3 regions of the Pseudarthrobacter sp. NBSH8 genome follow, and region 2 is predicted to be linked to each of the others. Evidence: riboswitches for the same ligand, from Rfam matches in the RefSeq annotation. Region 2 holds a riboswitch; each other region holds the start of a gene.
The links. Region 2 has a riboswitch for thiamine pyrophosphate ahead of thiC (phosphomethylpyrimidine synthase ThiC). Riboswitches for the same ligand answer to the same signal wherever they lie in the genome.

Region 1: another riboswitch for thiamine pyrophosphate. It lies ahead of FYJ92_RS17600 (ECF transporter S component); the one in region 2 lies ahead of thiC (phosphomethylpyrimidine synthase ThiC).
Region 3: another riboswitch for thiamine pyrophosphate. It lies ahead of thiO (glycine oxidase ThiO); the one in region 2 lies ahead of thiC (phosphomethylpyrimidine synthase ThiC).

The regions. Positions count from the first base shown of each region.
Region 1 is NZ_CP043178.1:3,795,388-3,799,740, reverse strand. Features, by position in the region: gene FYJ92_RS17630 (Na+/H+ antiporter subunit D) at 1-638, shown strand, start outside; gene FYJ92_RS17625 (Na+/H+ antiporter subunit E) at 635-1,180, shown strand; gene FYJ92_RS17620 (monovalent cation/H+ antiporter complex subunit F) at 1,177-1,455, shown strand; gene mnhG (monovalent cation/H(+) antiporter subunit G) at 1,445-1,867, shown strand; gene FYJ92_RS17610 (DUF4235 domain-containing protein) at 1,985-2,248, opposite strand; gene FYJ92_RS17605 (heme-degrading domain-containing protein) at 2,290-2,832, opposite strand; TPP riboswitch at 2,889-3,030, shown strand; gene FYJ92_RS17600 (ECF transporter S component) at 3,095-3,745, shown strand; gene FYJ92_RS17595 (ABC transporter ATP-binding protein) at 3,745-4,353, shown strand, end outside.
Region 2 is NZ_CP043178.1:2,468,886-2,473,238, reverse strand. Features, by position in the region: gene FYJ92_RS11370 (alpha/beta hydrolase) at 1-713, shown strand, start outside; gene thiC (phosphomethylpyrimidine synthase ThiC) at 718-2,535, opposite strand; TPP riboswitch at 2,530-2,637, opposite strand; gene FYJ92_RS11360 (VOC family protein) at 2,793-3,668, shown strand; gene FYJ92_RS11355 (hypothetical protein) at 3,782-4,219, shown strand.
Region 3 is NZ_CP043178.1:2,836,372-2,840,724, forward strand. Features, by position in the region: gene FYJ92_RS12990 (thiazole synthase) at 1-502, opposite strand, end outside; gene thiS (sulfur carrier protein ThiS) at 507-743, opposite strand; gene thiO (glycine oxidase ThiO) at 740-2,095, opposite strand; TPP riboswitch at 2,088-2,207, opposite strand; gene thiE (thiamine phosphate synthase) at 2,235-3,011, shown strand; gene FYJ92_RS13010 (RNB domain-containing ribonuclease) at 3,076-4,353, shown strand, end outside.

The DNA.
Region 1 (4,353 bases), 1.3 Mb from region 2:
CCGGGCTGGGCGCCGCCGTGTTCTACGTGGCCCACCACATCACCATTCAGACCAGCCTTTTCCTGGTCGCGGGCCTGATCGAACGCCGTGGCGGCAGCTCCTCCGTGGACAGGTTGGCAGGCCTGGCCAAGCTGTCACCCATGCTGGCCCTGCTGTTCTTTATACCCGCCATGAACCTGGCCGGGATCCCGCCGTTCTCCGGGTTCCTGGGGAAGGTGGGGCTCATCCAGGCGGGCATCGAACTGGGCACCCCGCTGGCCTACGCCCTGGTGATCGGCGGCGTGGTCACCAGCCTCCTGACCCTGCTGGCAGTCGCACGGGTCTGGAACCGCGCGTTCTGGCGCAAGCCCTCGGACGCCGAGCACCCGGACCCCGTCTTGCTGGCTGCGCCCGAGGATTCGGACACCGGCAGCCGGGCCGGCCGCAAGAACGTCACGCTGCTGCCCCGGACCATGGTGGGTTCAACGCTGGGCCTGGTGGCTCTGGGAGTGTCACTGACGGTCTTCGCCGGCCCGCTGTTCACAGTCTCGGACCAGGCCGCCCACGAGATGCTGGACAGATCCGCCTACATCCAGGCCGTTCTGGGCGAGGACACGCAGGTTCCCTCGGTGGCACTGAAAGACGGAGGAGGCAAATGAGCCGCCGGCGGATTTCTCTGCGCCAGGAACTGCCCCTGCTGGTATGGCTGGTGATCGTCTGGGGCGCCCTGTGGCAGGACTTCAGCCCCGGCAACCTGCTGTTCGGCGCGTTGCTGGCCGTGCTCGTGGCCCGGATGTTCTACCTGCCGCCGGTAGAAGTCAGCGGCCGCTTCAACATTCTTCACGCCGTGCCATTTGCCCTGCGTTTCCTGGGCAGGGTGGCGGCAGCGAGCGTTGAGGTTATGTACCTGGCGGCTGTCCGCGGCCCGCGGGTCATCAGCTCCGTCGTCGCAGTGCCGTTGCGGAGCCACCAGGACCTCATGGTCACCGCCACCGGGCACGTGATCTCGCTGATCCCAGGCTCCTTGGTGGTGGAAGTGGACCGGTCAACGTCCACCTTGTACCTCCACGGGCTCAACGTCAGCAGCCCGGAAGAGGTAGAGAACCTGCGCAGGGAAGTCCGCTCGATCGAGGCCGGCCTGATCAGGATCATGGGCTCCCGCGAAGAACTCGAAGCAATCCGGCAGGAGGCCGCATCATGATGCAGACCGTTCTGGCTGTTACGGCAGTCATTCTTTCGCTGGCAGCGGCGGGAGCCATCATTAGGATCTCCCGCGGCCCGTCGCTGCTGGACAGGGTGCTGGCCTCCGACGTCCTGCTCGCGATCCTCGGCGCGGCCCTATGCATCGATATGGCCGTTAACCGGCACCTGAACAACCTGATGCTGCTGGTGGCGCTGTCCATTGTCGGCTTCATCGGGGCAGTGACGGTTGCGCGCTTTGTGGCCGACCGGCGGGAGCAAGCCAATGAATCCTGAGGCCAGCGTGGTTGATAACGTCATCGATACCGTGTCGGCGGTGTTCCTGGTGGTGGGTGCCCTCATGTCCCTCGCCGCCGCCGTCGGACTGCTCCGTTTTCCGGACCTGCTCAGCCGCATGCACGCGGCCACCAAGCCCCAGGTGCTGGGGCTGTTCCTGCTCCTTGCGGCCATCGGCCTGCAGATGCGCACCTGGTGGGTGTGGCCCGCGCTGCTCGTGGCCTGGATTTTCCAGCTGCTGACCGTGCCGGTTTCCGCCCACATGGTGGGCCGCGCCGGGTACCGCACCAAACACCTGCACCGCGAGCTGCTCAGCTCCGATGAACTCGACGCCGTGGTTCAGAAGGCGGCACAATCGTCCCGGGATGACTCGTCCCGGGATGAAGCGTACGACGGCGGGCGGCGGGACTGAGCCTCACTCGCCGATGCTAACGTCCCGCCCCGCGCGTGAGTTTTTGTCCAGATAACACGGCGTCAGGGCCGTTTGGAGGCCTTTATCTGGACAAAAACTCATGTGTTGGTGGTGCGCTTAGACGATGTCCTGGGACTTGGCGAAGCGGGTAATGGCCCGCTGTGTGCCGCGGTTGGCCAGCACCTGAATGATGGTGCTGACCGAGGCCGAAATAAGCGCGAACGTCAGCGCCGAGCGGAGGCTCGTGGGGGTGTCTTCATCCTTGCCGGTGGGAGCCTTCCGGCCGGTGGACTTTTCCCACACGGTATTGACCATCTTGGTGCCGACGAATCCGGCGCCGAGGCTGATTGCGGTGCCGAGCAGCTTGATGAACAGGTTCATTCGTTGAACTCCTTGTGAGCGGATCCGGGACTGTCTTTAGCCTAACCCGGCTGCATGGACTCCAGAATCTCCCGCAGGGCTTCCACCACGAGATCGTGGTCCTGCTGCTGGGGCAGGCCCGAGACCGTCACCGTGGCTACGGCGCCCACGCCGGCGACGTAGACCGGGAAGCAGCCGCCGTGGGCCGCGTAGACGGTTTCGTCGTACCAGCCGTGGTCCTCGATCCGGCCGCCGTGCAGCCTGCCGCGGAGGCCCACCAGCAACGACGGGATCTCATACCTGGCGGCGGTGCGCTGCTTCGCCCGGATCCAGTGCTCGTTGTCGGGGGTGGCGCCGTCCAGGGCAACATGGAAAAGGACCTGGTCACCCTTCGTGATGTCGATCGCGATAGGCAGCCGGCGCGATTTGCCGAGCTCCACCAGCAGCAGCCCCAGATTGAGGGAATCATCCCTGGTGAAATGGGGAAACTGCAGCTCGCTGATCTCGCCCTCGATGCGGGCGATCAGGGCCTCCAGCAGCCCCACCGGCTGGGGCACCGTCGCATCGGGATTGAACGCAGTCACAGTCGGGTTGTTGGCAGTCATGGCCCACAATCTACCCCGCCCGCGGTGTAAACTGGAGTACGCCCATCAGGGCAGATTTATTACGACAGGGGAGCGCCGCCGTCGGACATCACTGGCATTGCCAGGGAACCGCAGGCAGGCGCTGAGAGTGCGGACAGCCGCAGACCCTCGAACCTGATCCGGTTAGTACCGGCGCAAGGGAGTCGAGTTCTCGAAGTGTCCGGAAACGGCGGCAGCGCCGCACGCCGGGGCACTTTCCCCTCCTGATCCTCAGGAGGACCGAATGACAACTGCAGCAATCAAAAAGACCGGCAATACCTGGCGTGTTGTGGACATCGTGGTGGCGGCGCTCATCGCCATCACCGGTGGCGTGATCTTCTGGGCCTGGTCCCAGGGCGCCGGCATCGTTTCCGCACCAATGAATGCCGTTTACCCCCCGCTGACCGGCCTGATCGCCGGCGGCTGGATGATCCCGGCAGTGCTGGGCATGCTCATCATCCGCAAACCCGGCGCGGCGCTCTTCTGCGAAGCTGTGGCCGCCACCGGCGAACTCATCATGGGCTCGCAGTACGGCGCCACGGTGCTGATCTCCGGACTCCTCCAGGGCCTAGGCGCCGAACTGGTGTTCTTCCTGCTGGTGTACGGCAACTTCCGGTTCAAGTCCTTCCTGCACCAGAAGTACAACCTCATCGCCGCTCTCCTGGCCGGTGCCGGGGCGGGCCTGTTCTGCGGCCTCAACGACTCGTTCCTGCCGTGGGGCTGGAACATCGCGTACGAGCCCGGCGACAAGCTTGCGTACATCGTTTTCTGCACCATCTCCGGCGCGGTGATTGCGGGCGCGCTGTCCTGGATCGCCACCCGCGGCCTGGCCAGGACCGGCGTGCTGAGCTCGTTCGCGTCCCGGAAGGCAGCTTCGGAGCCCGTCTTCAACTGATGACCGCTTCCGACGCCGGCGCTTCCGGAGTGCGCCCCGCCGCGGTGTCCGCCCGTGGCTGGGGCTGGCGGCATGCCGGCCGTTCCGCCCCCGCCGTCCACGGGCTCGACCTCGACATCGCTCCCGGCGAGCGGGTGCTGCTGCTGGGCCCGTCGGGCGCCGGCAAGTCAACGCTGCTGCACGCGCTCGCAGGGGTGCTGGGGGATGAAGGAGACGACGCCGACGAAACCGGTTCGCTGCTGATCGACGGGGTGGTTCCCCGCGGGCAGCGCGGCCGCTCGGGGCTGATGCAGCAGGACCCGGAAACGCAGGTGGTTCTGTCGCGCCTGGGCGACGACGTCGCCTTCGGCGCCGAGAACCTCGCCGTTCCGCGGGACGAGATCTGGCGGCGCGTCCATGAAGCGCTCGACGACGTCGGGCTGCGAAGTGCCGGGGGCGGCGGAGCTGGTTTGAACGCCAATGGCACAGGTGTGGACGCCAACGGCGGGCCAGGTGCCGCCGGGCTCCCGCTGGACCACCCGACGTCGGCCCTGTCCGGCGGACAGAAGCAGCGACTGGCGCTGGCCGGGATCCTCGCGATGCGGCCCGGGCTGATCCTGCTGGACGAG
Region 2 (4,353 bases):
ACGTGCACGGCGCCGGACCTTTCGGTGCGGCGGCGTGGACCCGCCAGCACGGAATGGCGCTGATGTACGACGCCCTGTTCCTGCGGCGGCACGGCTTTGACCCGGTTGCTGAGCCCTTGGAGTCCTCGTTCGCCGAAGACACCGCCATCATCCTGCGCTCACTGGCCGATGATGGCCGCGGTGCCGCCGGCGGCCATGTTGTGGCCCACGCCGAGGGCGCCATTGCGGCCATGATGGCCGCCGTCGATCGCCCTGACCTGGTGTTTTCCCTCACGCTGGTTGAACCGGCGTGCTTGTCCCTGACCGTCGAACTGCCGGCCACGTCTGCCCACAGGGCGCTGATGCAACCGCTGTTCGATATCCGGCACCAACTCAGTGATGACGACTTCCAGCGTGAGTTCGTGCGGAGAATGTTCGCGGCGGACCTCCAGGAGCCCGCCACCACGGAAGAAAAACGGTCAGCTCGCCGGCTCCGGTTGCAGGCGCCGTCCTGGGACGCCCCGCTGCACATCGTTCCGGGCGTCCCCACCATGGTCCTGACTGGCGGCTGGGAACCGCTCTACGAGGAGATCGCCGGATATCTGCAGGAAACCGGTGCCCTGCACCGCATTGCTGCGGGAGGACACCGGCCCCAGGACTCTGCCGAAGGTGACCGTGCCATCCGGTCCTTCATCGCCGCCGTCGGCAGGTCACGCTCGGTTCGGGCTTCCTGAGCCGTCAGCTCCCGGCCGGAATCCGAAGCTCCGGGAGGTAGACCTTCCCGCCGGCGGCCAGGAACTCCGCACTCTTTTCGCGCATCCCGCTGTAGGCCTCGGCTATGGCCGCCTGCGAATCTGCGGAGCCGTATTCGTCCCTGATGTCCTGGCTGATCTTCATGGAGCAGAACTTCGGGCCGCACATGGAGCAGAAGTGCGCCGTTTTCGCCGGTTCGGCCGGCAACGTCTCGTCATGGAAGGCCTCGGCTGTAACCGGGTCAAGGGACAGCGCGAACTGGTCGCGCCAGCGGAACTCGAACCGGGCCTTTGACAGGGCGTCGTCCCGTTCATGGGCGCCGGGGTGGCCCTTGGCAAGGTCGGCTGCGTGGGCGGCGATCTTGTAGGTGATCACCCCGGTCTTCACGTCGTCCTTGTTCGGCAGGCCAAGGTGCTCCTTGGGCGTGACGTAACAAAGCATGGCTGTGCCGTACCGGGCGATTTCGGTGGCGCCGATGGCGGACGTGATGTGGTCATAGCCCGGGGCAATGTCCGTGACCAGGGGCCCCAGTGTGTAGAACGGGGCGCCCTTGCAGAGTTCCTGCTGGCGTTCCACGTTCTCCCGCACCAGGTGGAACGGGACGTGCCCAGGACCCTCCACCATGACCTGCACATCGAATTCCCACGCCCGCTGCGTAAGCTCCGCGAGCGTGTCCAGCTCCGCGAACTGGGCGGCGTCGTTGGCGTCCGCAGTGGCTCCCGGGCGCAGTCCGTCGCCCAGGGAGAACGCGACGTCGTACTTGGCGAAGATCTCGCACAGCTCGTCGAAGTGCGTGTAAAGGAAGTTTTCCTGGTGGTGGGCCAGGCACCAGCCCGCCATGATCGCACCGCCCCGGGAGACGATGCCGGTGACGCGGTTGGCCGTCAGCGGCACGTAACGCAGCAGCACACCGGCGTGGATGGTCATGTAGTCCACGCCCTGCTCGCACTGCTCAATGACGGTGTCCCGGAAGATTTCCCACGTCAGTGCGTTGGCCTCGCCATTGACCTTCTCCAGGGCCTGGTAGATCGGCACCGTGCCAATGGGCACGGGGGAGTTGCGGATGAGCCATTCCCGCGTGGTGTGGATGTCATCTCCGGTGGAAAGGTCCATCACCGTGTCGGCGCCCCACTGGGTGGCCCATTGGAGTTTGTCCACTTCCTCGGCGATGGAGCTGGTCACCGCGGAGTTGCCGATATTGGCGTTGATCTTGACCAGGAATGCCTTGCCGATAATCATCGGTTCGGATTCCGGGTGGTTGATGTTGTTGGGGATGATGGCGCGGCCGGCAGCGACTTCGCTGCGGACCAGTTCCACGTCACAGTTCTCGCGGAGGGCAACGAACTGCATCTCGGTGGTCACCACACCCTGCCGTGCGTAGTGCATCTGCGTGACGGTCCGGCCGTCGACGGCGCGGCGGGGCACCGGCCGTGCCCCCTTCCACTCCGCAGAGGCTGCGCCGCGCCGCACGGCCGACTTACCGTCGTCGAGCAGGTTCCGTTCCCGTCCGCTGTAGGGCTCGGTGTCGCCGCGGGCGGCGATCCACTCCGAGCGGAACGGGTTGAGGCCCACCACCGGATCGCTGCCCGGCCCGGCCGTGCGGTAGGTCCGAAAAGGCCCGTTCGCTGCGCCGTTCGGCGACGGTTCCAGCGCGATCTCGGTCACGGGAACCCGGATCCCGGTGGCGTCATCAGTGATGAACGCCAGCGAGTGGGACTTCAGTGACTGAGTGTCAGGCTGGAGCGTTTGATCCTGGTCGGCTTCAATGTGGGCAGGGATCAGCTGTGTTTCTTGTGTATTCAATGAATACTCACTTCCTTCGCCGGCATTACCCGGACAGGTTCAACGGTCGCAGGCTGCGTCAGCCCGATCTCAGCCCCTGCAAGGGCTCCCGTGTGGTCAAGTCGAAGCTACCACAGGCAGAGGGCGGCCCGGTGACAGCACTCACGGGACCGGAGTTGCAATCTGTGCGTTCAGCCACTTGAATTAAATTGAAGCTTCAAGTAAATTGAAGGTATAGCCGCCTTCGGCCCCGAAGGCCAACGGACCGGGAGCGTTCAATGACTGCAGAAGCCACCAGCCGGGATCTCCTTCCTGCCGACCTCTCCATGGGCACCGTGATGCTCAAGGTGGGCGACGTGAAGCTGATGACCGACTACTACCAGCGCGCACTCGGCCTGGAGGTTGTGGCGGAAGAGGACGGCGGCGTCTACCTTGGCCGCCTTCAACGCCCGCTCGTCCATCTCGCGGCCGCCCCTTCCCTGAACCTGCCTGGCAGGGGAGAGGCCGGGCTGTTCCACACCGCACTGCTCTTTGACAACCAGGCGTCACTGGCTGCCACGGTGGCCTCTGCAGCGCAATACGAACCCCGATCCTTCACGGGCAGCGCCGACCACCTCGTCAGCGAGGCCTTCTACTTCAACGACCCCGAAGGCAATGGCATCGAACTGTACTGGGACAGGCCCCGCGAAAACTGGTCCTGGAACGGGAAGGATGTGGTGATGGACAGCCTGGCACTGCCACCGCAGCGCTACCTTGAGCAGCACCTGACCCAGGAATCCGTGGCCGGCCAGCAGGCCGCTGAAGCCGGGGTGGGCCACATCCACCTCCAGGTGGGTGACGTCCAGTCGGCGCACCATTTCTACGTGGGCACGCTGGGCTTCGAAAAGACCGCAGGCTGGCACGGGCAGGCGCTGTTTGTCTCGGCCGGCCGGTATCACCACCACATGGCCATGAACGTCTGGAACAGCCGCGGCGCCGGTCCCCGCAAGGACACCCTGGGCCTGGGTGAAGTGCTCATCGAGGTCACTTCCGGGGACGACGTCGGTGCGCTCGCCGACCGCCTGAAGGTCGCCGGCGTGGCCTCGCACCACACGGGCGCCGAGCTTCGCTTCGAGGATCCGTGGCGCAACAGGATCCGTGTCGCCGTCCGCTGAGTGCGGATGCCAAAGGTGCGGGGCGCGTTGTACTAGGCTGATTCTGAACGGCCGGGGCGGCACTTGATGCAGCCCTTCCGGGCCGCACCGTCGACGGAATGAGGGCTGTTCCCATGGGCTTCACTGAAATTTTTGTTTCCACTCACGATGCCGCGCTGAAGCGGGCGGTCGTCCTGGATGCGGGCGGCTCCCCGGCGGGCCAGGGCCTGCGGATTCCCGGAATCAGCGATTTCGAAATCGAACAGCTTGGCGATCTTGCCGGTGCTGCGGTGCACGCCGGTGGCGCGGACTACGAACTGGCCATGGTTGATGTGGCCAGCGATTCGCTCCTCGGGGTTCCGTCGGCCATGGTGCGTGCGCTGGCGGACCTGCTCAGTTATGAGACTGAGGGGGACGGTAATGTCCTGGATGACGTCGCTGAAAAGTGGGCCGCCCAGGATGACATGCCCTTCGGCGTGGCCGAGGCCCGGACGTATGTCCAGAAGGTCGCCGAGCTGGCGAACTCGATCGATGACGCCGCGCGCACCGGTGTCTACGTCTGGTCGTCCTAGGCTGGCTGTGGCGTGCCGGTCCGCCCCGCTGCTCCATTCGTCCGTGTCAAGTCGAAATCCGGACGCTGATCTGGCACAATAAACAGGTACTCGATCTGCGTGGCCCCTCTCTCCGCGTTTGGATCCTGTCCTTT
Region 3 (4,353 bases), 370 kb from region 2:
CGAGCGGCATAACCGCGGTGGCACCCAGGTTTTCCAGCCGCAGCGCCAGGACCGGGTCATCGTTGGTGTAGGCGAACACCTTGAAGCCCCGGTTTACCAGCTGTTCGGTAGCATCCACGAGCTCCACAGCGTCCGGCAGCAGGGTCTGTTCGTCGGCGATGACTTCCAGCTTGAGCCAGTCCGTTTCCAGCGCTTCGCGCGCAAGTTCCGCCGTCATAACCGCGTCCCGGGCCGTGAAGCAGCCTGCAGTGTTGGGCAGGATCCGGATCCCGTGGTCCACCAGGAGCTGGAAAAGGGACCCCGACTCGGCCGGCGAATAGCGCCTCATGGCCACCGTGGTCAGTTCGGTTCCGGACGCCAGCAGGGCAGCTCCCAGCCCGTCGAGGCTCGGGGCCCCCCCAGTGCCCATGATGAGGCGGGAGCCGAGCTCGACGCCGTCGATCACCAGCCTGTCAGCGGCTTCGGGCAGGTTCTGTGTGCTGATGTTGCTGGTTACTGTCATGGTGTCAGCCTCCCTGGACTGCTGTGACCAGTTCGACGTCGTCACCTTCGGCGAGCGCCGTAACGAACCACTGGCTGCGGGGTACTACTTCGGAGTTGTGGGCGACGGCGACGCCGAGTTTCTGCCCGTCTGTCGCCTGGCCGTTGGCTGCGAGGGGGCGGCCTGTGATCTGGCTGATGAGGGTGGTGATGGAGGCGTCGTCCGCGACGGAATGGCGCGAGCCGTTGAGGGTGATGTTCATGCTGATTCCTTCTGAGGGTCGAGGTCCTTCATGATGCTGATGTCCTTGGGTGGGGACTGTGTGCCGGCTATGCGGTGCTGGCTTGAAAAGCGGGCCGGGTTGAGCACTCCCCAACGAGGATCCGTCCGGCCGTCGAGCAAGTCCCGGCAGATCGCTGCCGCCGCCGGAGCAAGGAGCACTCCGTGACGGAAGAACCCGGTGGCAACAATCAGCCCGGCAATGTTCCCCAGGCTCTCCTGGTTTCCCGTTCCTGGTGCGGAAACCGGTACGCGGCCCAGGAGCGGCGCGTTGTCAGGGGTCGCCGGCCTTGCCCGCGCAGTACATTCGAGGAGTTCAAGCTCCGAGACGGCAGGCACCAGGACCTGGGCGTCACGCAGCAACTGGTAGACGCCGCCGGCCGAGACAGCACCATCGCCTGTCCCGGCGAGCGCGTCCTCCCGTTGCGTTGCCCCGATCACCACCGTGCCGTTCCCTCTGGGAACGATGTAGACCGGCACGCCATGGACTATTCCGCGGACTGTCGAGGTGAGGAGCGGGCGCAGGTGCTGCGGCACAGCAAGTCGAAGGATGTCACCGTAGACGGGCCGCAGGGGCAGGTACAGCCCAACCGGCAGGCCTTCCAGCGAGGCCGCCTGCAATCCGTTGGCCACGATAGTCTCGCCGGCCTGGACTATTCCGCCGTCGGCGAGCGCCACGCCGCTGACGCGGCCGTCCTCCCAAAGAACGGCAGCGGCCCGCTGGTCAACGGCGAATCCCCCGCGGGCACCTGCCACGGCGGTTTCTGTTCCCGGTTCATGGAGGGCCAGGACTTCCTGGAGGCACGCCACCAGCCTCCGTGGATCCACCTGGTGGTCTGCGGGGATGTCCAGGGCACAGGAGATGGCCGGGCTGAGCAGGGATTCCCTGGATCTGGCCTCACGGACAGTCAGGGGTTCCACCACCAGGCCGCTGGCCTGCTGCACGGCCCGGAGGTCCATCAGCGCCCTGCGGTCCGCGGCGTCCGCGCCGATGGCGAGGGTCGGCGTCGTCAGGTATCCGGTCTCGCCAGCCCCTGCCAGAGCAAGGTCTGCCGCGAAGGCGGGCCACAGGCCGGAGGATGTAAGCATCAGCGCCAGGAGGTCTTCCTCCTGATAGTGGAGTTCGCTTACAGGGGCCAGCATGCCGGCGGCTGCCCAGGTGGCGCCTCTCCCGGGCGCGTCATCGATCAGCACAACGGAACGGCCGGATCGCCGGGCCTCCCAGGCTATGGCGTGGCCGATGACTCCACCGCCGATGACCGCCACGTCGGCGTGCAGCACGGAGTCCGGTCGGGCTGATGCAGTCTCAGGCGGGCTGCTTATTGCGGGGGGCATATGGTTCCTTCCCTACGCCGGTACTAGCCGGATCAGGTCAAGCGGTCGGCTCTGACGCCCTCTCAGCCCGGCCGCTTTGTGACGGCTGCAACGGGCTCCCGCAGTACTCGCCCAGTTTAGGGGAATTAGGCTGGTTTCCATGAACGCGCAATCCTTCGCCGCTGCAGGCACGCCCTCCGCCAGCTCTTCCACCCCCGAATCCTTGATCGCAACAGACCCCACCGGCGGCACAGGCCCGGGCCTCCCGCACAGCGCCCGGCTGTACCTATGCACAGACTCACGCCGTGACCGGGGCGACTTTGGCGAGTTTGTGGACGCGGCTTTTGCCGGCGGCGTCGACATCATCCAGCTCCGCGACAAGGCGATCGAGGCGGCGGAGGAGCTGGAGCTGCTGGCCGTGCTTCAGGCCGCGGCCGAACGCCACGGAAAGCTATGGGCCGTCAATGACCGCGCCGATGTCGCTATGCTGTCCGGCGCCCCCGTCTTCCACATCGGGCAAAAAGACCTGCCGGTCGCTTCCGCCCGCGCCCTGCTTGGGGCACCCACAGCGATCGGGCTGTCCACGCACACCGCCGAACAGATCGAAGGCGCCATCCGGCTGTCCGGCGGGCTGACGTCCGAACGCGGCCTGGACTACTTCTGCGTCGGACCGGTCTGGGCCACTCCCACCAAGCCCGGCCGGGCCGCCGTCGGCCTTGAGCTGGTGCGGTACGCTGCCGAAGCAGTCCGCGCTGCCGGTGGCGCCCAGGCCACGCTGCCCTGGTTTGCCATCGGAGGCATCGATCTTGGCAACGTGGAGCAGGTGGTGGAGGCCGGTGCCGGCAGGATTGTGGTGGTGCGCGCCATCACCGAGGCCCCCGATCCCGCAGCGGCTGCCGCAGCACTCGTGGCGGCCCTGAACGCAGGCGCATCCTGACAATCCCACGCGTGGCGGACCGTGGGCGTGCACGATCCATGAAAATCGGGCTAACCTGATTTTCGTGTCACATCATCGGTTGGCCCCCAACGTCCACGAGCAGACCAACGAGCTCGCGGCGGCACTGAGCGCCCTGCGGACCGAGCTGGAACTGCCCGGACCCTACCCGGCGGAGGCGGTCCGGGACGCGGAAGCGGCAGTGGCCGCACACGAGTTGCCAGGCGCTGACCTGACAGACGTGGACTTCCTCACCATCGATCCGGCGTCCTCCACTGACCTGGACCAGGCGCTATTCATCGAGCGCGCGGACGATGGCTACCGCGTGCTTTATGCCATCGCTGACGTGCCGTCCTTTGTCCGCCCCGGCGGCATGCTGGATGCAGAGACCCGGCGCCGCGGCCAAACGTTCTACGCCCCGGACGGCCGGATCCCGCTGCACCCGGAGGTCATCAGCGAAGGAGCCGGCAGCCTCCTGGCCGGGCAGCTTTGTTCCGCCTACGTGTGGGAGTTCGAGCTGGACGACACCGCACAGATCTCCACGGTGAGTGTCCGCAGGGCCACCATCCGCAGCAGGGCCAAGCTGAGCTACAAGGGAGTCCAGGCCGAACTGGACGCCGGGACGCCAGGTCCCGTGCTGCAGCTCCTGAAGGAAGTGGGGCTCAAACGGGTTGAACTGGAGCGGCAACGTGGCGGCGCCAGCCTGAACATGCCCGAGCAGGAAATCGTGCAACTGCCCGACGGCGGCTACCGGATTGCCGCGGCACCGCAGCTTCCGGTGGAGGACTGGAACGCCCAGATTTCCCTGATGACCGGAATGGCGGCAGCGAACCTGATGTTGGCGGGAAAGGTGGGCATCTTGCGCACCATGCCGGCGCCGGACGAGCGCTCCCTGCGTCACTTCCGCCTCCAGACCGAGGCATTGGGCAAGCCCTGGGACGGCAAAATCAGTTACGGCGAATACCTCCGCAGCCTTGATCCGACAGAGCCCCGGCAACTGGCCATCCTGCACTCGGCCGGAATGCTGTTCCGCGGCGCCAGCTACACGGCGTTTGACGGCACCGTCCCGGACGACGCCGTCCAGTCCGCCATCGGCGCCGCCTATGCCCACACCACAGCACCGCTCCGGCGCCTCATCGACCGCTTCGTGCTGGTGATCTGCGAAGCGCTGAGCAACGGCAAGCCGGTACCGGACTGGGCGCGGGAAGCCCTGCCGTCCCTGCCGGAGATCATGGCCGGATCCGACCAGTTGGCTTCGCGGATGGAGCGCATGGCGCTGGACACGGTGGAGGCCGCGCTCCTGGTCAACCATGTGGGCCAGGAATTCGAGGCGATCGTGATTTCC